Regions from separate parts of the Neobacillus sp. B4I6 genome, predicted to be linked through region 3. Evidence: a T-box and tRNA genes for the amino acid it is inferred to sense, from the RefSeq annotation. Region 3 holds a T-box; the other regions hold tRNA genes.
What was found. The T-box of region 3 lies ahead of leuS (leucine--tRNA ligase). A T-box ahead of a tRNA ligase gene usually reads a tRNA of that ligase, here a tRNA-Leu.
Positions count from the first base shown of each region.

Region 1: it has a tRNA-Leu gene. The T-box ahead of leuS (leucine--tRNA ligase) is inferred to sense a tRNA for this amino acid. The anticodon was not compared.
Region 2: it has a tRNA-Leu gene. The T-box ahead of leuS (leucine--tRNA ligase) is inferred to sense a tRNA for this amino acid. The anticodon was not compared.
Region 4: it has a tRNA-Leu gene. The T-box ahead of leuS (leucine--tRNA ligase) is inferred to sense a tRNA for this amino acid. The anticodon was not compared.

Region 1 covers NZ_JBNPWB010000002.1:3,839,195-3,846,510, reverse strand. Annotated here, with positions in the region: rRNA gene QF028_RS21220 (23S ribosomal RNA) at 1-874, shown strand, start outside; rRNA gene rrf (5S ribosomal RNA) at 1,002-1,118, shown strand; tRNA gene QF028_RS21210 (tRNA-Asn) at 1,133-1,207, shown strand; tRNA gene QF028_RS21205 (tRNA-Ser) at 1,212-1,303, shown strand; tRNA gene QF028_RS21200 (tRNA-Glu) at 1,323-1,397, shown strand; tRNA gene QF028_RS21195 (tRNA-Val) at 1,407-1,482, shown strand; tRNA gene QF028_RS21190 (tRNA-Met) at 1,514-1,587, shown strand; tRNA gene QF028_RS21185 (tRNA-Asp) at 1,590-1,666, shown strand; tRNA gene QF028_RS21180 (tRNA-Phe) at 1,689-1,764, shown strand; tRNA gene QF028_RS21175 (tRNA-Thr) at 1,935-2,010, shown strand; tRNA gene QF028_RS21170 (tRNA-Tyr) at 2,037-2,121, shown strand; tRNA gene QF028_RS21165 (tRNA-Trp) at 2,127-2,200, shown strand; tRNA gene QF028_RS21160 (tRNA-His) at 2,212-2,287, shown strand; tRNA gene QF028_RS21155 (tRNA-Gln) at 2,319-2,393, shown strand; tRNA gene QF028_RS21150 (tRNA-Gly) at 2,398-2,472, shown strand; tRNA gene QF028_RS21145 (tRNA-Cys) at 2,481-2,554, shown strand; tRNA gene QF028_RS21140 (tRNA-Leu) at 2,599-2,684, shown strand; tRNA gene QF028_RS21135 (tRNA-Leu) at 2,712-2,793, shown strand; tRNA gene QF028_RS21130 (tRNA-Gly) at 3,214-3,287, shown strand; gene QF028_RS21125 (B3/B4 domain-containing protein) at 3,367-4,038, opposite strand; gene queG (tRNA epoxyqueuosine(34) reductase QueG) at 4,151-5,281, shown strand; gene QF028_RS21115 (amidase domain-containing protein) at 5,367-6,239, shown strand; gene trmL (tRNA (uridine(34)/cytosine(34)/5-carboxymethylaminomethyluridine(34)-2'-O)-methyltransferase TrmL) at 6,313-6,786, shown strand; gene nfsA (oxygen-insensitive NADPH nitroreductase) at 6,839-7,316, shown strand, end outside.
Region 2 covers NZ_JBNPWB010000002.1:1,044,572-1,051,887, forward strand. Annotated here, with positions in the region: rRNA gene QF028_RS07200 (16S ribosomal RNA) at 1-548, shown strand, start outside; rRNA gene QF028_RS07205 (23S ribosomal RNA) at 744-3,679, shown strand; rRNA gene rrf (5S ribosomal RNA) at 3,756-3,872, shown strand; tRNA gene QF028_RS07215 (tRNA-Val) at 3,883-3,958, shown strand; tRNA gene QF028_RS07220 (tRNA-Leu) at 3,974-4,058, shown strand; tRNA gene QF028_RS07225 (tRNA-Gly) at 4,093-4,167, shown strand; tRNA gene QF028_RS07230 (tRNA-Leu) at 4,174-4,262, shown strand; tRNA gene QF028_RS07235 (tRNA-Pro) at 4,319-4,395, shown strand; tRNA gene QF028_RS07240 (tRNA-Ala) at 4,417-4,489, shown strand; tRNA gene QF028_RS07245 (tRNA-Met) at 4,511-4,587, shown strand; tRNA gene QF028_RS07250 (tRNA-Ser) at 4,618-4,710, shown strand; tRNA gene QF028_RS07255 (tRNA-Tyr) at 4,732-4,816, shown strand; tRNA gene QF028_RS07260 (tRNA-Trp) at 4,822-4,892, shown strand; gene QF028_RS07265 (helix-turn-helix transcriptional regulator) at 5,148-5,789, shown strand; gene QF028_RS07270 (pyruvate, water dikinase regulatory protein) at 5,807-6,622, shown strand; gene ppdK (pyruvate, phosphate dikinase) at 6,625-7,316, shown strand, end outside.
Region 3 covers NZ_JBNPWB010000002.1:189,906-197,221, forward strand. Annotated here, with positions in the region: gene QF028_RS02750 (hypothetical protein) at 314-490, shown strand; gene QF028_RS02755 (MDR family MFS transporter) at 1,028-2,221, shown strand; T-box leader at 2,380-2,601, shown strand; gene leuS (leucine--tRNA ligase) at 2,645-5,062, shown strand; gene QF028_RS02765 (rhodanese-like domain-containing protein) at 5,111-5,425, shown strand; gene QF028_RS02770 (ferric reductase-like transmembrane domain-containing protein) at 5,481-6,002, opposite strand; gene QF028_RS02775 (FAD:protein FMN transferase) at 6,010-6,888, opposite strand; gene QF028_RS02780 (hypothetical protein) at 6,888-7,280, opposite strand.
Region 4 covers NZ_JBNPWB010000002.1:5,714,952-5,722,267, reverse strand. Annotated here, with positions in the region: rRNA gene QF028_RS30470 (23S ribosomal RNA) at 1-1,103, opposite strand, end outside; rRNA gene QF028_RS30465 (16S ribosomal RNA) at 1,307-2,856, opposite strand; gene QF028_RS30460 (hypothetical protein) at 3,361-3,600, shown strand; tRNA gene QF028_RS30455 (tRNA-Asn) at 4,663-4,737, opposite strand; tRNA gene QF028_RS30450 (tRNA-Ile) at 4,762-4,835, opposite strand; tRNA gene QF028_RS30445 (tRNA-Gly) at 4,840-4,913, opposite strand; tRNA gene QF028_RS30440 (tRNA-Cys) at 4,924-4,997, opposite strand; tRNA gene QF028_RS30435 (tRNA-Tyr) at 5,007-5,091, opposite strand; tRNA gene QF028_RS30430 (tRNA-Phe) at 5,124-5,196, opposite strand; tRNA gene QF028_RS30425 (tRNA-Asp) at 5,389-5,465, opposite strand; tRNA gene QF028_RS30420 (tRNA-Met) at 5,469-5,542, opposite strand; tRNA gene QF028_RS30415 (tRNA-Ser) at 5,713-5,805, opposite strand; tRNA gene QF028_RS30410 (tRNA-Ala) at 5,813-5,885, opposite strand; tRNA gene QF028_RS30405 (tRNA-Pro) at 5,906-5,982, opposite strand; tRNA gene QF028_RS30400 (tRNA-Arg) at 5,989-6,062, opposite strand; tRNA gene QF028_RS30395 (tRNA-Leu) at 6,085-6,173, opposite strand; tRNA gene QF028_RS30390 (tRNA-Gly) at 6,184-6,258, opposite strand; tRNA gene QF028_RS30385 (tRNA-Leu) at 6,273-6,357, opposite strand; tRNA gene QF028_RS30380 (tRNA-Lys) at 6,372-6,447, opposite strand; tRNA gene QF028_RS30375 (tRNA-Thr) at 6,468-6,543, opposite strand; tRNA gene QF028_RS30370 (tRNA-Val) at 6,565-6,640, opposite strand; tRNA gene QF028_RS30365 (tRNA-Glu) at 6,646-6,720, opposite strand; rRNA gene rrf (5S ribosomal RNA) at 6,759-6,875, opposite strand; rRNA gene QF028_RS30355 (23S ribosomal RNA) at 6,952-7,316, opposite strand, start outside.

The DNA of each region.
Region 1 (7,316 bases), 3.6 Mb from region 3:
TGTGAAGATGCAGGTTACCCGCGACAGGACGGAAAGACCCCGTGGAGCTTTACTGTAGCCTGATATTGAATTTTGGTACAGCTTGTACAGGATAGGTAGGAGCCTGAGAAGCCGGAGCGCTAGCTTCGGTGGAGGCGTCGGTGGGATACTACCCTGGCTGTATTGAAATTCTAACCCGCACCCCTGATCGGGGTGGGAGACAGTGTCAGGTGGGCAGTTTGACTGGGGCGGTCGCCTCCTAAAGAGTAACGGAGGCGCCCAAAGGTTCCCTCAGAATGGTTGGAAATCATTCGCAGAGTGTAAAGGCACAAGGGAGCTTGACTGCGAGACCTACAAGTCGAGCAGGGACGAAAGTCGGGCTTAGTGATCCGGTGGTTCCGCATGGAAGGGCCATCGCTCAACGGATAAAAGCTACCCCGGGGATAACAGGCTTATCTCCCCCAAGAGTCCACATCGACGGGGAGGTTTGGCACCTCGATGTCGGCTCATCGCATCCTGGGGCTGTAGTCGGTCCCAAGGGTTGGGCTGTTCGCCCATTAAAGCGGTACGCGAGCTGGGTTCAGAACGTCGTGAGACAGTTCGGTCCCTATCCGTCGTGGGCGCAGGAAATTTGAGAGGAGCTGTCCTTAGTACGAGAGGACCGGGATGGACGCACCGCTGGTGTACCAGTTGTTCTGCCAAGGGCATCGCTGGGTAGCTATGTGCGGACGGGATAAGTGCTGAAAGCATCTAAGCATGAAGCCCCCCTCAAGATGAGATTTCCCATAGCGCAAGCTAGTAAGAACCCTGAAAGATGATCAGGTTGATAGGTCAGAGGTGGAAGCGTGGTAACATGTGGAGCTGACTGATACTAATCGTTCGAGGACTTAACCAATTTATAAGGCATACTCGTTTTACAAACTTCTTCTGCATTATCTAGTTTTGAGGGAATGAAAAAAAAATAATTTTCCTCTTGAAAAATATGAAAAAGACATTATAATAAAATAGTGTCGAATAAATGGTCTGGCAATTATGGCGAGAAGGTCACACCCGTTCCCATACCGAACACGGAAGTTAAGCTTCTCAGCGCCGATGGTAGTTGGGACATGCGTCCCTGTGAGAGTAGGACGTTGCCAGGCTGTAATACTATTATTCCGCAGTAGCTCAGTGGTAGAGCTATCGGCTGTTAACCGATCGGTCGTAGGTTCGAGTCCTACCTGCGGAGCCATTATGGAGAGCTGTCCGAGTGGCCGAAGGAGCACGATTGGAAATCGTGTAGGCGGGTAACCCTGTCTCAAGGGTTCAAATCCCTTGCTCTCCGCCATAATTTTTTTAAAAGATATGGCCCCTTGGTCAAGCGGTTAAGACACCTCCCTTTCACGGAGGTAACACGGGTTCGAGTCCCGTAGGGGTCACCATTGATTTGTGGAGGATTAGCTCAGCTGGGAGAGCATCTGCCTTACAAGCAGAGGGTCGGCGGTTCGAGCCCGTCATCCTCCACCATATTTTCAAATTAGATTATTATTATTATTGTCGCGGGGTGGAGCAGTCCGGTAGCTCGTCGGGCTCATAACCCGAAGGTCGCAGGTTCAAATCCTGTCCCCGCAATTGGTCTGGTAGTTCAGTTGGTTAGAATGCCTGCCTGTCACGCAGGAGGTCGCGGGTTCGAGTCCCGTCCAGACCGCCATTTTCATTTGGCAAACTATTATGGCTCAGTAGCTCAGTCGGTAGAGCAAAGGACTGAAAATCCTTGTGTCGGCGGTTCGATTCCGTCCTGAGCCACCATTTATATTAAAAAACTTGCCGGGGTAGCTCAATTGGTAGAGCAAAACCGAATATGCTTCCTAAATTATCTTCAGCATACTGACCGAGTTGCTGCTTGTATAAGCTTCCTGAGGTCAGGATGACGATAACTAGGACAGCGTGGATAAATCAAATAATATACCAAACTTTACGCCGGGGTAGCTCAATTGGTAGAGCAACTGACTTGTAATCAGTAGGTTGGGGGTTCAAGTCCTCTCGCCGGCACCAGAAGTTACACAGTGAATATAATATGTGGAGGGGTAGCGAAGTGGCTAAACGCGGCGGACTGTAAATCCGCTCCCTCCGGGTTCGGCGGTTCGAATCCGTCCCCCTCCACCATTTATAGGGGTATAGTTTAAAGGTAGAACGAAGGTCTCCAAAACCTTTGGTGTGGGTTCAATTCCTACTACCCCTGCCAATTATATTGTGGCGATTGTGGCGAAGTGGTTAACGCACCTGATTGTGGTTCAGGCATTCGTGGGTTCGATTCCCATCAGTCGCCCCATAATATGATTATTAAATAATTAGAATAACATTGGGCTATAGCCAAGCGGTAAGGCATCGCACTTTGACTGCGACATGCGTTGGTTCAAATCCAGCTAGCCCAGCCAATTTGCGGAAGTAGTTCAGTGGTAGAACATCACCTTGCCAAGGTGGGGGTCGCGGGTTCGAATCCCGTCTTCCGCTCCAATGTATATGGCGGCATAGCCAAGTGGTAAGGCAGAGGTCTGCAAAACCTTTACCACCGGTTCGAATCCGGTTGCCGCCTCCATAAAACATTTGCTAGGTATGGATTAAAACAGGTAATTAGATTTTGCCGGGGTGGCGGAACTGGCAGACGCACAGGACTTAAAATCCTGCGGTAGGTGACTACCGTACCGGTTCGATTCCGGTCCTCGGCATTGCTTTATCAAAACAATTTTATACGCGCCGGTGTGGCGGAATTGGCAGACGCGCACGACTCAAAATCGTGTTCCGTGAGGAGTATCGGTTCGACCCCGATCACCGGTATCAATTTGTTTTAATAAGAAAGTTGCTCATAAAAATATGAGCAACTTTTTTTTGACTAAATTTTATTTTGTTCTTTTCTAAAAGATTGTTGCTCATAAAATTCGCCCATTGAATACTAAATCGTTAAATCAATCAAAAAATTCCAGATAATGAAGTGTAATTTTACACAAAATATCAATTTTAATGAGCATCTCCTTTATAATTACATCATTATTGACGAAAACAGACTAATGGTATAATCCATAATCTCCATAATCTTTTATGAAGACTGTCAAACTAAAATTCTTGTTTCTTTCCCAAAATAATGCACCACTCTTAAATAAATTCGACAAAATTTGCGTTTTTCCCTTGACGATACTAAAAATAGTGTGTAATATAGAAAAGGTCAGTTGATGATTCAAAAATTTGTCACTTATTAATGCGGGTGTAGTTTACTGGTAAAACCTCAGCCTTCCAAGCTGATGTAGTGGGTTCGATTCCCATCACCCGCTCCATACATATTAACTAACGCAGTGTATCGTTACATAAGAGAACGATGCATTGCGTTTTTTTCTATACAAAGAAAAAGATGCCCTATGGACACCTAAGGATTTGGAAGGAAGCATCTCCTCCATGTAATTTTGTAAACATATTCATTAAAGATTCTGTTAGTTTCATCGCGTTTTCAACGTCGGTTGAAGGCCTCAAATAAATAATTTGCAGGGCATTTTTAGTAGCAAAAGTTACTGGTGTTCTATCAGAATCGACGAATGGGCTTCCAAATGGACCCAGTTCATCACAAGATACAATTAGACGATTTAAAGAATTTATTCGCCCATTCAATCCGGTATATTCCTCACCCACCGTTCCCAACCGAATGCTCACCCGTCCCTTTATGAGATTCAGGTCATATATTCCGATTGGTACTTGATATTGTAAAGAGAAAAAATTATTTATATCAATCGCACTCTGAACGGAAGTAAGGTAATTTTGTTTTTGTACTCTCCTGTATAACGCCTCTACTGAGGGTCGATACCTGTTCGGGTCTTTACCGATTTTTTTAAAAATAGTACGCCATTCCTGAATGCCAGAGAGTTCAGTAACATTTTTATTTTCTAAATCAAAATAAATAGATTCTTGGAAAAGCTGGAGTCTTCCTTTTATCATTTGCTGCGATTCCCCGACCATAATATCTTTATATTCAATTATCCCCAGCTTAAAGTTAGGTATTTGCTCAAATAATTCCTGTGAGAGTTGAATTTCCAACCATTCCACCTCCAAAATTCATTGAAAATAGTTTATCATAAATAGATGCGCATCTAATAATATAACGAGCCAATTATTAAAATAAATGACTTCTAGGGAAGGAGGGGATCAAATGGATGTCCTAAACTTAAAGGAAGAACTCATCGCCTATAGTAAAGAAATTGGAATCGATAAAATTGGTTTCACAACCGCAGACACGTTCACTAAATTGAAAAACCGATTAATAAGGCAACAGGAACTCAAATACCAATCAGGATTTGAAGAACCAGATATAGAGAAGAGAGTGACCCCTTCATTATTACTAGAGGAACCTCGTTCGATCATTTCCATTGCCATTGCTTACCCTTCCAAAATGAATTACCGTGTTGAGAGTAAAAAGGGTGAGAGAAGAGGGATTTTCAGCAGGGCCTCTTGGGGTCTCGACTATCATCATGTTCTCAAGGACCGGCTGCACAAACTTGAGGAGTTTATCTCTGCAAAAATGCCAGAAGCTAGGTTAAAATCGATGGTTGACACTGGAGAACTCTCAGACCGCGCTGTGGCCGAGCGTGCTGGAATTGGTTGGAGCGGAAAAAATTGTTCCATTATTACACCGGAGTTCGGATCATATGTTTATCTTGGGGAAATGATTACCAGTATCCCTTTTGAACCAGATACACCAATTGAAAATCAATGCGGGTCATGCACAAAGTGTTTGGATGCTTGTCCAACAGGGGCACTTATACAAGGTGGACAAATTAATGCACAGCGCTGTATTTCTTATTTAACACAAACAAAAACATTTATCCCAGATGAGTTTAGAGACAAAATTGGTAACCGCGTCTATGGCTGTGATTCTTGCCAAACAGCATGTCCGGTTAACAAAGGGAAGAATTTTCATTTCCATGAGGAACTTGAAGCAGATTCTGATATTGCCAAACCGTTACTAAAGCCAATCTTAAAATTAAGTAATCGGGAATTTAAAGCTAAATTTGGTTACGTTGCTGGTTCATGGCGAGGGAAAAAGCCGATTCAACGGAATGCGATTATCGCGCTTGCCCATTTTAAGGATATAACAGCAATTCCCGAATTAGTGGATGTATTAGAAAATGAGGGAAGCCCAGTATCAAGAGGAACAGCTGCCTGGGCCCTTGGGAAAATTGGCGGTGAAACTGCTTTTGCTGCCTTAAAAAAAGCTCAAGAGCTTGAAACCGATCTGGAAGTACAAAATGAAATAGAAAAAGGTTTAAGTTATTATAGGTAAAAATGAGTGAACTCAAGGGTTTGCTCATTTTTTTTGATTGAAATCCTGTCTTCTCTCATATGTATGAGAGAAAGGGGTGAGAAATATGCTTCATTTGATACAAGATTTATTTGATAAAAGAGTAAATCAATTTGTCTCCGATAAAAGAACACATAAAGTATTTTTTCCAAAGGCTGAAATAAAACAAAGTGCATTGTCAAAAAGGTCTGCAGAAATTGTCAAAGTAAAAGCAGCCGGCAGAATCATAGAAAGAAATGAAGAGGATGAATTTCAAACAGTAAAATATCATGCTCATTATCAATATTTAATTAAACAAAAAGGTATTCTTTACATGGAGGAAGAAGTCGAAGAAAGATTAGCTAAGTTTTATAAAGAGGCTTTAGTGATGGATGAGGAAATCAACCCTTATGATTATCAAGAGCCTTATCAAGTACCAATTACACAGAGCTTTGAGGATAGTGATGAACGATTAAGCTTTCAATACAACCGCTTAAAAGCTGTACAATATGCGGAACGCTGGTGGAATAGCTACAATCCTGCCTACAAAAAATTTGAGAATGATTGCACCAACTTTATTTCACAATGCCTCCATACGGGCGAAGCGCCGATGAGAGGCTATCCAAATCGGAGCACAGGGTGGTGGCTCCAAAATAAGAATTGGAGCTACAGTTGGGCGGTGGCACACTCATTTAAGCTTTATTTTGCACATTCTAAAAGTGGTTTACGGGCACGGGAAGTCAGCAGTCCTGATCAATTATTATTAGGTGATGTTATTTGTTACGATTTTGAAGGGGATGGACGATTTAATCATAATACAATTGTTACGGGTAAGGATGCACATGGAATGCCGTTAGTGAACGCCCATACCTATAATAGCCGAATGAGGTATTGGGCATATGAAGATTCATCTGCCTACACACCTAAAATAAAATATAAGTTTTATACGATTCTGGGTTAAAAATGCATCATTATTGAAAGGATAAATCATAGTGGTATAATGGCATGTAGAGTTTTTTATCGAGGTGAGAAACGTGTCAATAAATGTAGTATTATATCAGCCACAGATTCCTTCTAATACAGGAAATATAGCAAGAACATGCGCCGGAACAGATACCAATTTACATTTAATCCGTCCATTAGGTTTTTCGACCGATGACAAAATGTTAAAAAGAGCAGGTTTGGATTATTGGCAACACGTTAATATTGTCTACTATGATTCACTTGATGACTTTTATGAAAAGAATGCTGGCGGTGATTTTTTTTATATCACAAAATTTGGTCAAAAGCCTTTTAGCAGCTTTGATTATAGTAATTCAAGCAAAGATTACTATTTTATCTTTGGACGGGAAACGACAGGACTTCCGAAAGATGTTATTGAAAATAACAAAGACGTCAGTTTGCGGATCCCTATGAATGAAAATATTCGTTCCTTAAATTTATCCAATACAGCTGCCATTCTTATTTATGAAGCACTTCGTCAGCAAAACTATGCACATTTAAAATAATAAAAGGAGGTCCTATCGGGCCTCCTTTTGATGAAATGAAAGGAAGTTTGTCATGAATGAAGTTATCAAAACAATTCTTAATCATCGCTCCCTTCGTCATTTTGAGGACAAGCCATTAACAGATGAACAAATCAAAACGATTGTTACTAGTGCCCAAGCAGCGGCAACATCAAGTTTTATTCAAGCCTACTCTATTATTGGTGTTAAGGACAAAGAGAAAAAGAAAAAATTAGCTGAGATTGCTGGTAACCAAGAATATGTTGAAAAAAATGGTCACTTTTTTGTTTTTTGCGCCGATCTTTATCGTCACACCATTATTGGGGAGAAGGAACAAAAAGATGTTACTCCATCTATCGAAAGTACTGAAAAGTTCATGGTTGCTCTAATAGATGCTTCTTTAGCTGCACAAAATGCAGCGATTGCAGCGGAATCGCTTGGGTTAGGAATATGTTACATAGGTGGAATTCGCAATAACCTAGAAGAAGTTAAAAAGCTTTTAAAGACACCCGAGCGGGTTATTCCTTTGTTCG
Region 2 (7,316 bases), 850 kb from region 3:
ATCCTCTGACACTCCTAGAGATAGGATTTTCCCCTTCGGGGGACAGAGTGACAGGTGGTGCATGGTTGTCGTCAGCTCGTGTCGTGAGATGTTGGGTTAAGTCCCGCAACGAGCGCAACCCTTGATCTTAGTTGCCAGCATTCAGTTGGGCACTCTAAGGTGACTGCCGGTGACAAACCGGAGGAAGGTGGGGATGACGTCAAATCATCATGCCCCTTATGACCTGGGCTACACACGTGCTACAATGGATGGTACAAAGGGCTGCAAGACCGCGAGGTTTAGCCAATCCCATAAAACCATTCTCAGTTCGGATTGCAGGCTGCAACTCGCCTGCATGAAGCCGGAATCGCTAGTAATCGCGGATCAGCATGCCGCGGTGAATACGTTCCCGGGCCTTGTACACACCGCCCGTCACACCACGAGAGTTTGTAACACCCGAAGTCGGTGGGGTAACCGCAAGGAGCCAGCCGCCTAAGGTGGGACAGATGATTGGGGTGAAGTCGTAACAAGGTAGCCGTATCGGAAGGTGCGGCTGGATCACCTCCTTTCTAAGGATAAAGCTGGACCTGTGAGCCAGACAAACAGTTTGTGACACGATCTTTGTTTGTTTAGTTTTGAGAGTACAATTCTCTCAAAGCTTTTTTTAATCGTTCTTTGAAAACTAGATAATCGTAATGAAGAAGTCAATGTAAGAACCGAGTCAATGCCAATTTCTTATTTAATAAGAAGAAACAAACCTTTTAGGTTAAGTTAGAAAGGGCGCACGGTGAATGCCTTGGCACTAGGAGCCGATGAAGGACGGGACTAACACCGATATGCTTCGGGGAGCTGTAAGTAAGCTTTGATCCGGAGATTTCCGAATGGGGGAACCCACTGTTCGTAATGGAACAGTATCTTTACCTGAATACATAGGGTATGGAAGGCATACCCGGGGAACTGAAACATCTAAGTACCCGGAGGAAGAGAAAGCAAACGCGATTCCCTGAGTAGCGGCGAGCGAAACGGGACATAGCCCAAACCAAGAGGCTTGCCTCTTGGGGTTGTAGGACACTCAACATGGAGTTACAAAGGAACGGGGTAGATGAAGCGATCTGGAAAGATCCGTCATAGAAGGTAAAAACCCTGTAGTCGAAACTTCGTTCCCTCCTGAGTGGATCCTGAGTACGGCCGGACACGAGAAATCCGGTCGGAAGCAGGGAGGACCATCTCCCAAGGCTAAATACTCCCTAGTGACCGATAGTGAACCAGTACCGTGAGGGAAAGGTGAAAAGCACCCCGGAAGGGGAGTGAAATAGTTCCTGAAACCGTGTGCCTACAAGTAGTTAGAGCCCGTTAATGGGTGATAGCGTGCCTTTTGTAGAATGAACCGGCGAGTTACGATCCCATGCAAGGTTAAGTTGAAGAGACGGAGCCGCAGCGAAAGCGAGTCTGAATAGGGCGTATGAGTATGTGGTCGTAGACCCGAAACCAGGTGATCTACCCATGTCCAGGGTGAAGTCCAGGTAACACTGGATGGAGGCCCGAACCCACGCACGTTGAAAAGTGCGGGGATGAGGTGTGGGTAGCGGAGAAATTCCAATCGAACTTGGAGATAGCTGGTTCTCTCCGAAATAGCTTTAGGGCTAGCCTCACGTAGTAAGAGTCTTGGAGGTAGAGCACTGTTTGGACTAGGGGCCCTCATCGGGTTACCGAATTCAGACAAACTCCGAATGCCAAAGACTTATCCGTGGGAGTCAGACTGCGAGTGATAAGATCCGTAGTCAAAAGGGAAACAGCCCAGACCACCAGCTAAGGTCCCAAAGTATACGTTAAGTGGAAAAGGATGTGGAGTTGTTTAGACAACCAGGATGTTGGCTTAGAAGCAGCCACCATTTAAAGAGTGCGTAATAGCTCACTGGTCGAATGACTCTGCGCCGAAAATGTACCGGGGCTAAACGTATCACCGAAGCTGTGGATTGACATCTTAGATGTCAGTGGTAGGAGAGCGTTCTAAGGGCGTCGAAGCTAGACCGTAAGGACTGGTGGAGCGCTTAGAAGTGAGAATGCCGGTATGAGTAGCGAAAGATGAGTGAGAATCTCATCCACCGAATGCCTAAGGTTTCCTGAGGAAGGCTCGTCCGCTCAGGGTTAGTCGGGACCTAAGCCGAGGCCGAAAGGCGTAGGCGATGGACAACAGGTTGATATTCCTGTACCACCTCTTTATCGTTTGAGCAATGGGGGGACGCAGGAGGATAGGGTAAGCGCGCTGTTGGATATGCGCGTCTAAGCAGTTAGGCTGAGAAGTAGGCAAATCCGCTTCTCGCATAAGGCTGAGCTGTGATAGCGAGGGAAATTTAGTACCGAAGTTCCTGATTCCACACTGCCAAGAAAAGCCTCTAGCGAGATAAAAGGTGCCCGTACCGCAAACCGACACAGGTAGGCGAGGAGAGAATCCTAAGGTGAGCGAGAGAACTCTCGTTAAGGAACTCGGCAAAATGACCCCGTAACTTCGGGAGAAGGGGTGCTTTTTGAGGTGAATAGCCTCGAAGAGCCGCAGTGAATAGGCCCAGGCGACTGTTTAGCAAAAACACAGGTCTCTGCGAAGCCGCAAGGCGAAGTATAGGGGCTGACGCCTGCCCGGTGCTGGAAGGTTAAGAGGAGGGGTTAGCTCACGCGAAGCTCTGAATCGAAGCCCCAGTAAACGGCGGCCGTAACTATAACGGTCCTAAGGTAGCGAAATTCCTTGTCGGGTAAGTTCCGACCCGCACGAAAGGCGTAACGATCTGGGCACTGTCTCAACGAGAGACTCGGTGAAATTATAGTACCTGTGAAGATGCAGGTTACCCGCGACAGGACGGAAAGACCCCGTGGAGCTTTACTGTAGCCTGATATTGAATTTTGGTACAGCTTGTACAGGATAGGTAGGAGCCTGAGATACGTGAGCGCTAGCTTGCGTGGAGGCGTCGGTGGGATACTACCCTGGCTGTATTGAAATTCTAACCCGCACCCCTGATCGGGGTGGGAGACAGTGTCAGGTGGGCAGTTTGACTGGGGCGGTCGCCTCCTAAAGAGTAACGGAGGCGCCCAAAGGTTCCCTCAGAATGGTTGGAAATCATTCGCAGAGTGTAAAGGCACAAGGGAGCTTGACTGCGAGACCTACAAGTCGAGCAGGGACGAAAGTCGGGCTTAGTGATCCGGTGGTTCCGCATGGAAGGGCCATCGCTCAACGGATAAAAGCTACCCCGGGGATAACAGGCTTATCTCCCCCAAGAGTCCACATCGACGGGGAGGTTTGGCACCTCGATGTCGGCTCATCGCATCCTGGGGCTGTAGTCGGTCCCAAGGGTTGGGCTGTTCGCCCATTAAAGCGGTACGCGAGCTGGGTTCAGAACGTCGTGAGACAGTTCGGTCCCTATCCGTCGTGGGCGCAGGAAATTTGAGAGGAGCTGTCCTTAGTACGAGAGGACCGGGATGGACGCACCGCTGGTGTACCAGTTGTTCTGCCAAGGGCATCGCTGGGTAGCTATGTGCGGACGGGATAAGTGCTGAAAGCATCTAAGCATGAAGCCCCCCTCAAGATGAGATTTCCCATAGCGCAAGCTAGTAAGAACCCTGAAAGATGATCAGGTTGATAGGTCAGAGGTGGAAGCGTGGTAACATGTGGAGCTGACTGATACTAATCGTTCGAGGACTTAACCAATTTATAAGGCACACTCAGTTTTACAAACTTCTTCTGCATTATCTAGTTTTGAGGGAATGATACCTCAAAAAACAAGTCTGGCAGCAATGGCGAGAAGGTCACACCCGTTCCCATACCGAACACGGAAGTTAAGCTTCTCAGCGCCGATGGTAGTTGGGACACGCGTCCCTGTGAGAGTAGGACGTTGCCAGGCGGTATTATATGGAGGATTAGCTCAGCTGGGAGAGCATCTGCCTTACAAGCAGAGGGTCGGCGGTTCGAGCCCGTCATCCTCCACCATTTTTCTTTTACTATGCGGGTGTGGCGGAATTGGCAGACGCACCAGACTTAGGATCTGGCGCCGCAAGGCGTGGGGGTTCGACTCCCTTCACCCGCACCAAAGTTTTTTGCGTTAGAAAAAAACATCCATATAAGCGGAAGTAGTTCAGTGGTAGAACATCACCTTGCCAAGGTGGGGGTCGCGGGTTCGAATCCCGTCTTCCGCTCCAAACAGTGCCGGGGTGGCGGAACTGGCAGACGCACAGGACTTAAAATCCTGCGGTAGGTGACTACCGTACCGGTTCGATTCCGGTCCTCGGCACCATGTTTTATCGAAGGTAATTTAAAACATCAAATATAGCGCCCAGTGCGTCATATTATCGGGAAGTAGCTCAGCTTGGTAGAGCACTTGGTTTGGGACCAAGGGGTCGCAGGTTCGAATCCTGTCTTCCCGACCATTCTTTATTGCAGAATATTTTGGGGTCTTAGCTCAGCTGGGAGAGCGCCTGCTTTGCACGCAGGAGGTCAGGGGTTCGATCCCCCTAGACTCCACCTTAATAATATAATTTTTTTGGCGGTGTAGCTCAGCTGGCTAGAGCGCTCGGTTCATACCCGAAAGGTCGGGGGTTCGACTCCCTTCGCCGCTACCAAAATACTATTATATGATTTTCTTTTTCCATGGAGGAATACCCAAGTTTGGCTGAAGGGATCGGTCTTGAAAACCGACAGGCGGGTAACACCGCGCGGGGGTTCGAATCCCTCTTCCTCCTCCAGTTTTATTATTTTTTATATGTGGAGGGGTAGCGAAGTGGCTAAACGCGGCGGACTGTAAATCCGCTCCCTCCGGGTTCGGCGGTTCGAATCCGTCCCCCTCCACCATGTTTAGGGGCATAGTTTAAAGGTAGAACTAAGGTCTCCAAAACCTTCAGTGTGGGTTCAATTCCTACTGCCCCTGTCAAAAAGGCAAAAAAAATTCCAAGTATATGCTTGGAATTTTTTTTGCCTTTTTTTATTTTGCCTCTTTCGTCGCATGCGGCGGGATTAACTTGTTTGGGCTCCTTATTAAAAAAATAGTTTAATATTTTGTAAAAAAATAAAACTTATTGTTTCGGTTTATAACATAATGTAATATACTATATACAAATAAGTATAACACATTTATAATGAATCTATTGAATATAACATATTTAATGTAGATAAGGGGGGGGTAATTATTAAATTATCTAAACGTCAGGATGAAATCCTCCAGATTGTTAAACAAAACGGGCCCATTACAGGAAAAGACATCGCAGAGAAGCTTTCATTAACAAGAGCTGCACTAAGACCCGATCTTGCCATTTTAACGATGTCAGGTAACTTAGATGCAAGGCCGCGAGTAGGTTATTTTTTTAATGAAAGCTTTGAAGCAAAGCAACAGGCTAAAAGGTTTATCCACCAAAAGGTAACGGATTATAAAGCCCATCCAATTGTCGTTGAGAAATCAACCTCCGTGTATGATGCGATCGTGCAGCTCTTTTTAGAGGATGTGGGCACACTTTATGCGGTTGATACAAAAGGACATCTAGCAGGGGTTGTTTCCCGTAAGGATTTGCTCAGAGCATCACTAGGAAATCAAAATCTAAATGAATTGCCTGTCAGTGTCATCATGACTAGAATGCCAAATATTATTACAATAAATCCTGAAGAGACCTTGCTCGAAGCAGCCAAAAAGATGATCCATAATCGCATTGACTCTTTACCAGTTGTTAAGGAAATAGAGGAGCAAAGAAGTACATATTTGCTGGTAGGAAGAATCACCAAAACCACTATAACGCGGGCATATTTAGAAATCATGGAAAACAATTCAAACTAAGGAGAGTGGCTGCCATTTTGGTACAGAAAGAAGTTGTCTATGTTGTATCTGACTCAGTAGGTGAAACAGCTGAGTTTGTAGTAAAGGCAGTGGCAACACAATTTAATGGCGGGCAGGTAGAAATTCGCCGTAATTCCTATGTGGATGATTTTGAAGATATTGAAGATATCATTTTACTAGCAAAAAAGGGACGGACGATTATTGCCTATACGATCGTTATTCCATCATTAAAAGAGTATTTAGATCGACGTGCAAAAGAAGAGAGCATTTTTGCTGTAGATTTACTAAGTCCATTGATGAATGCGTTTGAAATAAGCTTCAATAAACAGCCGCACCATCGACCTGGATTGATGAGAAAATTGGACGAAGAATACTTCCGGAAAATTGAAGCAATTGAATTTGCAGTTAAGTATGATGATGGGCGTGACCCAAGAGGGATCAAAAAGGCGGATATTGTTCTAGTCGGTATCTCACGTACATCTAAGACCCCTTTGTCTATGTACTTAGCACATAAACGATTTAAAGTGGCCAATGTTCCTTTGGTTCCAGAGGTGCCACCGCCAGATGAATTATTCGAAATACCCCGTAAGAATTGTATTGGATTAATAATATCACCAGATAAATTAAACGAAATTCGCAAGGAACGTCTAAAGGCTTTAGGGTTAGCCTCACAGGCTAACTATGCAAGCTTTGGGCGAATTCTTGAGGAACTTGATCATGCTGAAAAAGTAATGAAGCGATTAGGCTGTCCTGTTATTGATGTATCAAATAAAGCTGTTGAAGAAACAGCTGGCTTAATTTTAGACGTGTTAAAAAAAGAGAGGAGCTACTAATAATGGAAAAATTCGTTTATTTATTTCATGAAGGAAATGGCAATATGAAGGGGTTACTTGGGGGAAAAGGGGCAAACCTAGCGGAAATGACGCGTATTGGTCTTCCGGTTCCGTATGGTTTTACAATCACTACACAGGCTTGCAATGCATTCTATGAAGCTAGCAAAACCATTCCAACCTTTGTTGAAGTCCAGACTTTAGAGGCTCTAACCCGTCTTGAAGAAAAAATGGGCAAAAAGCTTGGCGACCCAAAAAATCCTTTGCTCGTTTCCGTACGTTCTGGTTCTGTTTTCTCCATGCCTGGCATGATGGATACCATCTTGAATCTTGGAATGAATGATGAAACCGTTATCGGTGTAGCAGAATTAACCAATAATCCACGGTTTGCTTATGATTCCTACCGTCGTTTCATACAAATGTTTAGTAATGTTGTACTAGATATCGATACCTACTACTTTGAACAATTATTAGAAGAAATACGCGAGGAAAAAGGCTATTCCTCTGACCCAGAAATGAGTGCTGATGACTGGAAAGAAGTGATTATTGGCTATAAAGGTATAGTCAAAAAGCATAAACGAAAGGATTTCCCGCAAGATCCAAAAGAGCAGCTATTCCTTGCGATTCATGCAGTCTTTAACTCTTGGAATAATCAGCGTGCGATAGTCTACCGTCGCCTTAACAAAATTGCTGACCA
Region 3 (7,316 bases):
CCTCGTTCATAATTTGGTAACAAGTGTTGTTTAATTTGTGATGTGCCGTCACAGTTTCCCCTTTTATATCATGGTTTAAATAAGGTATGGATTAACAAAATTTATCTCAAAATCTTACTTTTTGTTCGATAAATACGGCATAAGAATGGTTCGCCTAAAACCTCCCTTTTTTGAACTTTATGTGATCGAATTCACATTTTTTACCTTGTGGTGAAAGGAAGTAATTATATGAATAAATACATATTGATTGTCAGTATAATCCTTGCCTTTCTATTTCCCGCTAAGAGCTTTGCTGAAAATAGAAGCATTTTAAGTGTGGGAGGAATTATCGATTCAAGTAATGTCGGAATTGAATTATAGGGTTTGGCGGAATAAACGTGGATTTGGCGGAATAAATGGAACGGATGGCGGAATCAAAACGGAGTTTGGCGGAATAAGTTCGAGATTTGGCGGAATCCCGGCTCAGTTTGGCGGAATCCCAAAGAAGTGAGCTGATCCTAAAACAGAGAGAGTCTTGGTCGATAATATTCATAAAAAAGGTAACTTAAAAAGGGTTTGGCGGAATAAACGTGGATTTGGCGGAATAAATGGAACGGATGGCGGAATCAAAACGGAGTTTGGCTGAATAAGTTCGAGATTTGGCGGAATCCCGGCCCAGTTTGGCGGAATCCCAAAGAAGTGAGCTGATCCTAAAACATATAGAGTCCTGGTCGATAATATTCATAAAAAAGGTAACTTAAAAAGGGTTTGGCGGAATAAACGTGGATTTGGCGGAATAAATGGCAAGCTTGGCGAAATCGAATCGTAGTTTGGCGGAATAATTTCAAAAGTTGGCGGCATCCCGGCCCAGTTTGGCGGAATCAGCTTTAGAATCTACAGAGTTATTCCAGATTTCACGAATTTTCTATCTTATACGCCGTATCATAGCCTCCTTAATATGGAAAAGAAAAAGAATTGCACCCCACTTGAAAAAGCATTAGAATAAATCTTTGGAAATTGAAAAGTGAAATGTGAAGGGGCGTTTTTTATGCCACGTGCCTTATGGCTCTTAATAATTGGAATGATCGTTAATGTAACAGGCTCTTCATTTTTATGGCCTTTAAATACAATCTATATTCACGACCATTTAGGGAAGTCCTTATCCGTAGCTGGAATTGTTTTAATGTTAAATTCCGCCGCTAGTGTGATCGGAAACCTTTATGGCGGAAGCCTATTCGATAAAATTGGTGGTTACAAATCTATTATTTTAGGAATTAGTATTACGCTTGCAGCCCTTATTGGCTTAACATTCTGGCACGGCTGGCTAGCATATATTGTCTTCCAAATCATTATTGGATTTGGTACGGGAATTATTTTTCCATCGATGTATGCCATGGCAGGGTCAGTTTGGAAAGAAGGCGGGCGTAAAGCCTTTAACGCCATTTATGTTGCCCAAAACCTTGGAGTAGCCTTGGGTGCATCTCTTGGAGGGATTGTTGCAGCTCATTCCTTTCAACTAATTTTCCTTGCAAATACAGTCATGTACGTCCTCTTTTTACTCATAGCGGTATTTGGCTATAAGGGAATCTTAGTGGATTCAGGAAAACAAGGAACGATCGATATAAATGTTCCAACCGTTACGAACAGAAAAAATCTGTATGCCTTATTGATACTGTGCACAGGTTATTTGCTGTGCTGGGTTGCCTATGTACAATGGCCAACGACGATTGCGTCGTATACACAGGAAATCCATATCTCTTTAACGCAATATAGTTTATTATGGTCGATAAACGGAGCCCTCATTGTCGTTGGTCAACCGCTTTTAAATAGTGTGTTGAAACATCTAACCGCCTCACTCAAACTACAAATGATTATTGGCATTGGTATTTTTATTGTTTCATTTTTAGTCGCAGGGAAGGCAACGGTATTCTCAGGATTTCTTGTCGGGATGATCATCCTAACAATCGGTGAAATGTTCATCTGGCCGGCTGTGCCTACAGTTGCTTTCGACTTAGCCCCAAAGGGCCGTGAAGGCTTCTACCAAGGAATCGTCAACAGTACAGCAACAGGTGGAAGAATGGTTGGACCCTTAATGGGAGGAATGATCGTCGACATGTATAACATGTCAGCACTATTCATAGTTTTGATTGTGTTATTCCTAATCGCAATCATAACAACATTACTATATGATCGAAGTTTAAAAACGAAAATGGTGTCAGGCACCATCCATGGACAAATATAGGATTTGTCCGTGTGGGGAGGACGGTGGGGGTTCATATGCTCCCACTGTTTTTTTGTTTAAAAGGTGGATATTTTGTCTATCATGAATCTAGGCGATTGTTTGGGTTGCATACTTAATGAAAATTTAATACAATAACCGTAATACTTTATATTAATATTGAAAAGACAGTGATCAGGAGTAGTAATGATTCATACCCGCAAATAGAGAGTTGACGGCTGGTGGAAGTCAACCGGGTACATCATGAACTCGCCTTTGAGTTGCAAGCGTGAAGGAATAGTAAGGCTTGCCGTTTTCCGCGTTAAGGATGAATGAAGCGAGTGCAGTCAGCACTAATGTGGGTGGTACCGCGGGAAGATACATACAATCCTCTCGTCCCTTTTTGGGATGAGGGGTTTTTTATTTTTTTTTAGGAGGAAGAGCATTATGAGTTTCGACCATAATCAAATCGAACAAAAGTGGCAAAAGAAATGGGAAGAAGAAAAAACATTTAAAACAAGCGAAGAATTTGATAAAAGAAAATTTTACGCTTTAGATATGTTTCCATATCCGTCAGGGGCAGGACTGCACGTTGGACACCCTGAAGGCTACACAGCAACCGACATTCTTTCCCGCTTAAAGCGGATGCAGGGATACAATGTTCTTCATCCAATGGGCTGGGATGCGTTCGGCCTACCAGCGGAACAATACGCATTGGATACGGGTAACGATCCAGCGGAATTTACAAAACAGAATATCAATACATTCCGCCGGCAAATTAAATCATTAGGATTCTCGTATGATTGGGATCGTGAAGTCAATACGACTGACCCTGAATACTACAAATGGACCCAATGGATTTTCTTAAAACTATTTGAAAAAGGTCTAGCTTACATTGATGAAGTAGCGGTAAACTGGTGCCCTGCACTTGGAACGGTACTAGCAAATGAAGAGGTCATTGATGGCAAAAGTGAACGCGGCGGGCACCCAGTTGAACGTCGTCCGATGAAGCAGTGGATGTTAAGAATCACCGCATACGGTGACCGTTTACTGGAAGACCTTGAAGAACTTGATTGGCCTGAAAGCTTGAAGGAAATGCAGCGCAACTGGATCGGCCGTTCAGAAGGTGCGGAAGTTACCTTCTCAATCGAAGGACATGAGGAGACATTCACTGTCTTCACTACTCGCCCTGATACTTTATTTGGTGCTACGTATGCCGTGCTTGCACCTGAACATTCCTTTGTTGAAAAAATAACAACAGCTGAACAGCGTGCTGCGGTTGACGCCTATTTAGACAAAGTTAAAACGAAGAGCGATTTAGAACGTACGGATCTTGCCAAAGAGAAAACAGGCGTATTTACTGGCGCCTATGCCATCAATCCTGCCAATGGAGAGAAAATGCCAATTTGGATTGCTGATTATGTGTTAGTAAGCTATGGAACTGGTGCGATTATGGCGGTTCCTGCACACGACGAGCGTGACTATGAATTCGCAAAAGAATTTAACCTTCCTATTAAAGCAGTTGTCGCTGGTGGTGATATTGACAAAGAAGCCTACACAGGCGATGGTGAACATATTAACTCTGAATTTTTAAATGGCTTGGATAAAACGGAAGGCATTCAAAAAATGATTGCTTGGTTAGAAGAAAAAGGGATAGGAACGAAGAAAGTAACCTTCCGCCTAAGAGATTGGTTGTTCAGCCGTCAACGTTATTGGGGTGAACCAATTCCGATTATCCATTGGGAAGATGGTTCAATGACAGCAGTTCCGGAAGACCAGCTTCCACTGATGTTACCAAAAACCACTGAAATTCGTCCTTCAGGGACAGGAGAATCACCACTTGCAGTTATTTCTGATTTCGTGAATGTTGTGGATCCGGAAACAGGTAAAAAGGGACGCCGCGAAACGAACACAATGCCGCAATGGGCAGGCAGCTGCTGGTATTATTTACGTTATATTGATCCGAAAAATGATCAAGCACTTGCTTCACAGGAAAAGTTAAATCATTGGCTTCCTGTTGATATCTACATTGGCGGTGCCGAACATGCGGTATTACATTTACTTTATGCGCGTTTCTGGCACAAATTCTTGTATGATATCGGTGTGGTTCCTACCAAAGAACCATTCCAAAAGCTATTTAACCAAGGAATGATTTTAGGCGAAGGAAATGAAAAAATGAGTAAATCAAAAGGGAATGTAGTAAACCCTGATGATATCGTTGGCAGCCACGGTGCTGATACCCTTCGCTTGTATGAAATGTTCATGGGACCGCTTGATGCATCGATTGCTTGGTCGACCAATGGGTTGGATGGTTCCCGCCGCTTCTTAGATCGGATCTGGCGTTTATTGGTTGAGGAAAATGGAGAATTAAATCCAAGGATTCAAGCAAATGAAGAAACCTCTAGTTTGGAAAAAGTGTATCATCAAACCGTGAAAAAAGTGACTGAGGATTATGAAGGTTTGAGGTTTAACACGGCCATTTCACAAATGATGGTATTCATTAATGAAGCCTATAAGGCAACTGTACTTCCAAAAGAGTATATTGAAGGATTCGTTAAATTGCTTGCACCTGTTTGCCCGCATATCGCTGAGGAGCTTTGGGAGAAGTTGGGACACAGTGAAACGATAACTTACGAAGCATGGCCTGCATATGATGAGGCAAAACTAGTGGATGAAGAAGTTGAAATTGTCATCCAGGTAAATGGTAAAGTAAAGACAAAACTTATGGTACCAACAGATGCAAGCAAAGAGTCACTTGAAGGCATTGCGATGGAAGATGCGCATATAAAGGAACAAATTGAAGGAAAAACAATTCGCAAGGTAATTACAGTTCCAGGAAAGCTTGTTAATATTGTAGCAAATTAAAAGAACGGCCCCTTTCTTGGGGCTGTTTTCCTGAAGGGGATGGACTAGATGGAAGAAATTCAAACGATTACACCAGAAGAATTAGAAAAGAAGCTTGAGGCAGGGGAAAAACTTGAGCTTGTAGACGTAAGGGAAAATGAAGAAGTAGTATTCGGGATGGTACCAGGGGCTAAGCATATTCGCATGGGCGACATTCCTGCTAATCTCGACTATTTTGACAAGGATAAGGAATATATTTTTATTTGCCGCTCAAGTGCCCGCAGTGGGAATGTTTGCTATTATCTACAGGAACAGGGCTATAAGGTAAGAAATATGGTTGGCGGCATGCTCGCATGGACTGGAGAAACAGAATATACAGAATAACCGATTCCACGATGGAATCGGTTTTTTTTTTTATGAAAATAAGCCCTTTTCTTTGTTAGTGAGTAATCCCAACCTTAGGTTTTTCTTTCATCAACATACCTCCTAAAAGGATAATCGGCAGGATATTGACTGCAGCAAGTACGGCTCCTTGAATATCTGTACCAATCAATAAACCATGTATCGTAACGAATATATATAGAATCGGATTCAATGCATGTAATTTCCGCCATTTTTGATAGCCTATTTTTTTTCGTGCTTTAGAGGTAACGATCGTCATAATTAAGAAATAAAGGGATAGTGCGCCAAGCGCCATTGGCAAGGGCTTATAGTCCGTATTAAACGGAATGAGTATCTCTACCCATTGTAACGAGATATATGAATCGATTAGTAAAAATCCAACGTGGCCACCCACAAGATAAAGGGCCCAATTAGACAGTGATTCATGCAAAAATAGGGAAGAAGTGACCTTTTGTTTTCGCTTTTTCTGAACTTGAGAGTATAGTCCAATGATGACAGACAAGTAAAGTAAAAGGTAAGCTACCAAACCTGTAGCGCGGATCATATACCATTCAAACATTTCCAAGTTACTCTCCTCCTCCCCAAATATCTCCGTCTTTAGTAATTAACACAGCCTGGACACCTTTTCTATTTATCCACTCTTGACCAGCCTGTTTACCAAGTAAAAGAACCGTTTTTGCCCAAACGTCAGCTTCCAAAGCAGTAGGGGCTGTCACTGTTGCCGATACAATCTTACTTTTACTAGGTTTTCCTGTTCGAGTATCAATCAAATGATGCGTCCACTCTCCATTGATCCGCCATGTTCTTTTCATGGTTGTGGACGTCGCAAGCGCCCCATTTTGAACCTGAATCGAAGAAATCATCGTTGGTTCGGCAAATGGACTCTCGATCCCGATATTTAATGGCCGTGGCAACGTGCCGAAAATGCGGATATCACCACCCACGTTGATAAAGCCATAGCTCAACCTATCTAAAAGCAGTGCGGCACGATCAATCACCCAGCCTTTGGCCATTCCCCCAAGATCGATTTTTGATAATAGGGTTACGGACCGCTTACTTTCATTTAGTATAAAAGGTTGCGAACTTATCGCAGCCATTGATGAAGGGGGAGTTACTGCTAACTCTTTCCCCTTTATCATTTCAATCGATTTTGAATAGCCGTGGTTTTCAAGCGTCGATAGAATGCTAGGATTAAAAATACCTTCCGTTTCTTCAAAAAATCGAAGAGCGTCTGATAAGATTGAAAACATCTCATTGCTAACGATGACTTCTTTTTCAACTTGTTGATTTAATCCTGATAGTTCACTATCGGAGCGGAAACGGCTGCACGTATCCTCTATCAATTCAAATAGCTTGTAGATGGGCATCATATCGTTGGCAAATAACTCATGATTAATAGAGATTTTCACAATAGTACTCATGGAGGGGAACTGGTAGGTAAACATCAGGTTCCACCTGTAGTCGTGTCAAAGCCGCCTTGATGTCCCATTTCAGGTCCGCCGCCATTTGAAAATTGATCCTGTTGATTACTGTTTCCATTGAATTGATCATTATTATTCGAGTACTGATTACTAGAATTATCATTTTGATTGTATTGCGATGAGTTACTGTCATCAAAGGATTGATCAAAACCGCTGCCATGGTCAGTACGTTGTTGTGTATTAAAGCTATCCTGTGATTGCTGATTAGAATTATTATTTGAGGATTGCCCTTGAGTAAGTGAGACTTGATTGCCCGCTTGATCGCCATTTGATAGACCAAGATAGGATACCATTCCAGCTACTAATGCCAAACTCCCAAAACTAACGCCCCAAGAGATTTTTTGTTTTTTATCCATTTTTAATGCTCCTTTCTATAGGTGAAACTGTCTTTC
Region 4 (7,316 bases), 5.5 Mb from region 3:
CTGGTTGTCTAAACAACTCCACATCCTTTTCCACTTAACGTATACTTTGGGACCTTAGCTGGTGGTCTGGGCTGTTTCCCTTTTGACTACGGATCTTATCACTCGCAGTCTGACTCCCACGGATAAGTCTTTGGCATTCGGAGTTTGTCTGAATTCGGTAACCCGATGAGGGCCCCTAGTCCAAACAGTGCTCTACCTCCAAGACTCTTACTACGTGAGGCTAGCCCTAAAGCTATTTCGGAGAGAACCAGCTATCTCCAAGTTCGATTGGAATTTCTCCGCTACCCACACCTCATCCCCGCACTTTTCAACGTGCGTGGGTTCGGGCCTCCATCCAGTGTTACCTGGACTTCACCCTGGACATGGGTAGATCACCTGGTTTCGGGTCTACGACCACATACTCATACGCCCTATTCAGACTCGCTTTCGCTGCGGCTCCGTCTCTTCAACTTAACCTTGCATGGGATCGTAACTCGCCGGTTCATTCTACAAAAGGCACGCTATCACCCATTAACGGGCTCTAACTACTTGTAGGCACACGGTTTCAGGAACTATTTCACTCCCCTTCCGGGGTGCTTTTCACCTTTCCCTCACGGTACTGGTTCACTATCGGTCACTAGGGAGTATTTAGCCTTGGGAGATGGTCCTCCCTGCTTCCGACCGGATTTCTCGTGTCCGGCCGTACTCAGGATCCACTCAGGAGGGAACGAAGTTTCGACTACAGGGTTTTTACCTTCTATGACGGACCTTTCCAGGTCGCTTCATCTACCCCGTTCCTTTGTAACTCCATGTTGAGTGTCCTACAACCCCAAGAGGCAAGCCTCTTGGTTTGGGCTATGTCCCGTTTCGCTCGCCGCTACTCAGGGAATCGCGTTTGCTTTCTCTTCCTCCGGGTACTTAGATGTTTCAGTTCCCCGGGTATGCCTTCCATACCCTATGTATTCAGGTAAAGATACTGTTCCATTACGAACAGTGGGTTCCCCCATTCGGAAATCTCCGGATCAAAGCTTACTTACAGCTCCCCGAAGCATATCGGTGTTAGTCCCGTCCTTCATCGGCTCCTAGTGCCAAGGCATTCACCGTGCGCCCTTTCTAACTTAACCTAAAAGGTTATTCTCTTACTTACATAAGAGAGAAAACTAAAATGGCATTGACTCGGTTCTTACATTGACTTCTTCATTACGATTATCTAGTTTTCAAAGAACGAAAGTGTCTTGAGAGAATTGCACTCTCAAAACTAAACAAACAAGAAACGTCAATCAAACAAACTGTTTTGTCTGGCTCATATGTCCAGCTTTATCCTTAGAAAGGAGGTGATCCAGCCGCACCTTCCGATACGGCTACCTTGTTACGACTTCACCCCAATCATCTGTCCCACCTTAGGCGGCTGGCTCCTTACGGTTACCCCACCGACTTCGGGTGTTACAAACTCTCGTGGTGTGACGGGCGGTGTGTACAAGGCCCGGGAACGTATTCACCGCGGCATGCTGATCCGCGATTACTAGCGATTCCGGCTTCATGCAGGCGAGTTGCAGCCTGCAATCCGAACTGAGAATGGTTTTATGGGATTGGCTAAACCTCGCGGTCTTGCAGCCCTTTGTACCATCCATTGTAGCACGTGTGTAGCCCAGGTCATAAGGGGCATGATGATTTGACGTCATCCCCACCTTCCTCCGGTTTGTCACCGGCAGTCACCTTAGAGTGCCCAACTAAATGCTGGCAACTAAGATCAAGGGTTGCGCTCGTTGCGGGACTTAACCCAACATCTCACGACACGAGCTGACGACAACCATGCACCACCTGTCACTCTGTCCCCCGAAGGGGAAATTCCTATCTCTAGGAGTGTCAGAGGATGTCAAGACCTGGTAAGGTTCTTCGCGTTGCTTCGAATTAAACCACATGCTCCACCGCTTGTGCGGGCCCCCGTCAATTCCTTTGAGTTTCAGCCTTGCGGCCGTACTCCCCAGGCGGAGTGCTTAATGCGTTAGCTGCAGCACTAAGGGGCGGAAACCCCCTAACACTTAGCACTCATCGTTTACGGCGTGGACTACCAGGGTATCTAATCCTGTTTGCTCCCCACGCTTTCGCGCCTCAGCGTCAGTTACAGACCAGAAAGCCGCCTTCGCCACTGGTGTTCCTCCACATCTCTACGCATTTCACCGCTACACGTGGAATTCCGCTTTCCTCTTCTGCACTCAAGTCCCCCAGTTTCCAATGACCCTCCACGGTTGAGCCGTGGGCTTTCACATCAGACTTAAAGGACCGCCTGCGCGCGCTTTACGCCCAATAATTCCGGACAACGCTTGCCACCTACGTATTACCGCGGCTGCTGGCACGTAGTTAGCCGTGGCTTTCTGGTTAGGTACCGTCAAGGTACCGGCAGTTACTCCGGTACTTGTTCTTCCCTAACAACAGAGCTTTACGACCCGAAGGCCTTCATCGCTCACGCGGCGTTGCTCCATCAGACTTTCGTCCATTGTGGAAGATTCCCTACTGCTGCCTCCCGTAGGAGTCTGGGCCGTGTCTCAGTCCCAGTGTGGCCGATCACCCTCTCAGGTCGGCTACGCATCGTCGCCTTGGTGAGCCGTTACCTCACCAACTAGCTAATGCGCCGCGGGCCCATCTGTAAGTGTCAGCCGAAACCGACTTTCAGCTTTTCCTCATGAGAGGAAAAGGATTATCCGGTATTAGCACCGGTTTCCCGGTGTTATCCCAGTCTTACAGGCAGGTTGCCCACGTGTTACTCACCCGTCCGCCGCTAACCAACAGGAGCAAGCTCCTATTGATTCGCTCGACTTGCATGTATTAGGCACGCCGCCAGCGTTCGTCCTGAGCCAGGATCAAACTCTCCAAGAAAGTTGATTAGCTCATTTTGTTACGTTGGCTCATGTTCTCCATATTAATAGAAGAAACACGATATTTTTTGTTTGTTTGAACGTTTTTGTTTGTTTAGTTTTCAAAGAACAATCTATCATGTCAGAAGCGACATTTATTATTATATCGAATCTCAATTACTATGTCAATATAATAATATAACTTTTTTGTTTTCACTTTTAACTATTAAAACCGCCGTTAAAAGCAACTTAGCTATCATAACATCTCCAATTTACAAATGCAACAGAAAGTTTTTCTTTTTTTAGGGAAGTTCACTTCCTTAAAACTATTTCTTGAGATAACAATATCTTATCTTTTTAAATCAACAACCAAAACCCTGGCCACTTGCAGTCTTCAACAAATATCATGGCCTAACAGGCACTGGAAATAGGGTAGGATTTTAGCGTATACTAGTTTAAGTAAATATAAATATATAAAATCTAAATCTATGAATTTGATTGCTTTCTATCTGGAGATGATTATCATATGAGAATTGTAACAAAAGTTAAAAATGAAGAACTAGAAATTATAAAAATCTATATAAGCCTGGGATTTACGATCACTGTAGAAATATTCACAGTTCCAGAGGGCTACAAAAGCTTAGCGAATAATTCCTTCCCTCAACACGATGAATTATTAGGAACTGGAGTGCATGAAAATAAAAAAGAGAGTGTAAAACTAGCCATCAAAGATTTACGGGAATTGATGGAAGCGTTCGAGGAATAATACTCCGAACCATAGTCTAAAAACCATGCTGGTAAAAAGCAGCATGGTTTTTATATCTTTATCGCTCAGCGACTGGCACCTGAATTAAGAAAGCACCTTTTCATAGCTAAGCAGCAGAAATAATGCTTCAGGAAGTTTCAATGTCCTCAGCGATGGTTCCCACAACCTCCAAGAACCGACCTCGGGTCTTTATGAACTGACAAATCTCCCCCTTTTCTCCCAAGTTTCCTAACTAATCAAACGTTTGATTAAAATCGCCTAAATCCTTGATATATATCGAAGCATCCTTCCCAATTCATATAATTAATGTTGAAAAATGTAAGAAAAAAAGGGGGGGAAAATAGCGATCAAACCGCTAGCGTCACGAAACGACACTCTTTCAACTAAATACCCTATAAGCTATACTAATTAAACGTTTGATTGAAATAGCTGGAAGTACTGAAATAAAAGAATTTCCTTACAACTCTTGCATGTAGATTGTCGAGATGCGTTTGAACATTCCGCAGGAAATAACCCACCTTTCTACAAAAACAGATCAGTTTCTCCCAAACCTCCATGATTCTATGAAAATCACGGCTTTTTGATACTATCCAAACGTTTAATTAAAAGTAGCCTCAGACCGCTCCATTACTAGATTTAGTACTCCAAATGCCTGTGAAGAATGTCGAAAACTGTCCTCAACATGACACTTTTAAAAAGGAGCCATGATTAATTGCTGAACCAGGAATCGTGGCTATACCTATTACTGCGGCGGTATAAGTCACCAAAAATAGGTAGTAAATATCTTCTGCCTTAAACGAATTACCAATTTTTATCCAGCAAATGTCGTAAGTTTTATTAAATATGTAGTAAGTGTCTGTAATTATGTTGTAAGTATCCGTACAGGTGTTGTAAATTCCCCAAAATATGTAGTAAGTATCCATAATTTTGTAGTTAGTTCCTATCTGTAGGAATTTTATCTCTATTAGACGCAGAAAAACCACCTTTAAAAAATAAAATCTTTTTTAAAAGGTGGTTTGTATAAAAAAGGAACAAGCGAACCGTCCCTTCGGTTTAAAAAAGTGGCTCCGCAGGTAGGACTCGAACCTACGACCGATCGGTTAACAGCCGATAGCTCTACCACTGAGCTACTGCGGAATAATAAAATATAAATTAGTATAGTGGGCCTAAATGGACTCGAACCATCGACCTCACGCTTATCAGGCGTGCGCTCTAACCAGCTGAGCTATAGGCCCAATTTGGAGCGGGTGAAGAGAATCGAACTCTCATCATCAGCTTGGAAGGCTGAGGTTTTACCACTAAACTACACCCGCATTAAAAATTTGGAGGCAACACCCGGATTTGAACCGGGGATAAAGGTTTTGCAGACCTCTGCCTTACCACTTGGCTATGCTGCCTAACTACTATGGTGGAGGGGGACGGATTCGAACCGCCGAACCCTGAGGGAGCGGATTTACAGTCCGCCGCGTTTAGCCACTTCGCTACCCCTCCATATAAGACTAATAGAGTTCTAAATTTAACGATGGCTCAGGACGGAATCGAACCGCCGACACAAGGATTTTCAGTCCTTTGCTCTACCGACTGAGCTACTGAGCCGTAATTAGGATGGTTTCCTAAACTTAATTCTGCACGTCCTTTGCTCGAAAGAACTCACGTACTTTCTCGCAGATTGCCGCAGATGTTTTTCAGTGATGTAAACAATCTGCTCTACCGACTGAGCCTAGAATATATATTTTTCTAAAAAAAAAAAAATCTATAATAACAGTAGTTAACCTACTGGGATAAAAATGGCGGTCCGGACGGGACTCGAACCCGCGACCTCCTGCGTGACAGGCAGGCATTCTAACCAACTGAACTACCGGACCATATTGCGGGGACAGGATTTGAACCTGCGACCTTCGGGTTATGAGCCCGACGAGCTACCAGACTGCTCCACCCCGCGACAATAGAAATTATAAAGTTTTGTCCATGCTCAATTTTCCATGGACTGTATCAATCTCAGAAAGCATATGCAAGCAGCAGCTCGATTGATACAACTCGCAGATTATTCATGAAGCAATGCTCGTTGCTCCACCCCGCGACAATAGAAATCATTTATTTTAATAAAAAATATGGAGGAGGAAGAGGGATTCGAACCCCCGCGCGGTATGACCCGCCTGTCGGTTTTCAAGACCGATCCCTTCAGCCAAACTTGGGTATTCCTCCGAATAAGTGGAGCCTAGCGGGATCGAACCGCTGACCTCCTGCGTGCAAAGCAGGCGCTCTCCCAGCTGAGCTAAGGCCCCATAAAGTTATAAGTAAAGAATGGTCGGGAAGACAGGATTCGAACCTGCGACCCCTTGGTCCCAAACCAAGTGCTCTACCAAGCTGAGCTACTTCCCGTTAAAGTGCGCCCTGAGAGATTCGAACTCCCGACCTTTTGATTCGTAGTCAAACACTCTATCCAGCTGAGCTAAGGGCGCATATGAAATTAATGAACTTAAATGGTGCCGAGGACCGGAATCGAACCGGTACGGTAGTCACCTACCGCAGGATTTTAAGTCCTGTGCGTCTGCCAGTTCCGCCACCCCGGCTTAAAACAATTGGAGCGGAAGACGGGATTCGAACCCGCGACCCCCACCTTGGCAAGGTGATGTTCTACCACTGAACTACTTCCGCATATGAAAATTAAATGGTGCGGGTGAAGGGAGTCGAACCCCCACGCCTTGCGGCGCCAGATCCTAAGTCTGGTGCGTCTGCCAATTCCGCCACACCCGCATATTCATTTAAAATGGTGAGCCATGAAGGACTCGAACCTTCGACCCTCTGATTAAAAGTCAGATGCTCTACCAACTGAGCTAATGGCTCATCATAAGATGAAAGAAAAATGGTGCCGGCGAGAGGACTTGAACCCCCAACCTACTGATTACAAGTCAGTTGCTCTACCAATTGAGCTACCCCGGCGTAAAGTATGAAAGGTAAATATGGTGGAGGATGACGGGATCGAACCGCCGACCCTCTGCTTGTAAGGCAGATGCTCTCCCAGCTGAGCTAATCCTCCAAATATGGTGACCCCTACGGGACTCGAACCCGTGTTACCTCCGTGAAAGGGAGGTGTCTTAACCGCTTGACCAAGGGGCCATATTTAATGTTGGCAAAAAAATAAACCCAAAGGGTAAGCCTGGCAACGTCCTACTCTCACAGGGACGCGTGTCCCAACTACCATCGGCGCTGAGAAGCTTAACTTCCGTGTTCGGTATGGGAACGGGTGTGACCTTCTCGCCATTGCTGCCAGACTTGTTTTTTGAGGTATCATTCCCTCAAAACTAGATAATGCAGAAGAAGTTTGTAAAACGAGTGTGCCTTAAAAATATGGTTAAGTCCTCGAACGATTAGTATCAGTCAGCTCCACATGTTACCACGCTTCCACCTCTGACCTATCAACCTGATCATCTTTCAGGGTTCTTACTAGCTTGCGCTATGGGAAATCTCATCTTGAGGGGGGCTTCATGCTTAGATGCTTTCAGCACTTATCCCGTCCGCACATAGCTACCCAGCGATGCCCTTGGCAGAACAACTGGTACACCAGCGGTGCGTCCATCCCGGTCCTCTCGTACTAAGGACAGCTCCTCTCAAATTTCCTGCGCCCACGACGGATAGGGACCGAACTGTCTCACGACGTTCTGAACCCAGCTCGCGTACCGCTTTAATGGGCGAACAGCCCAACCCTTGGGACC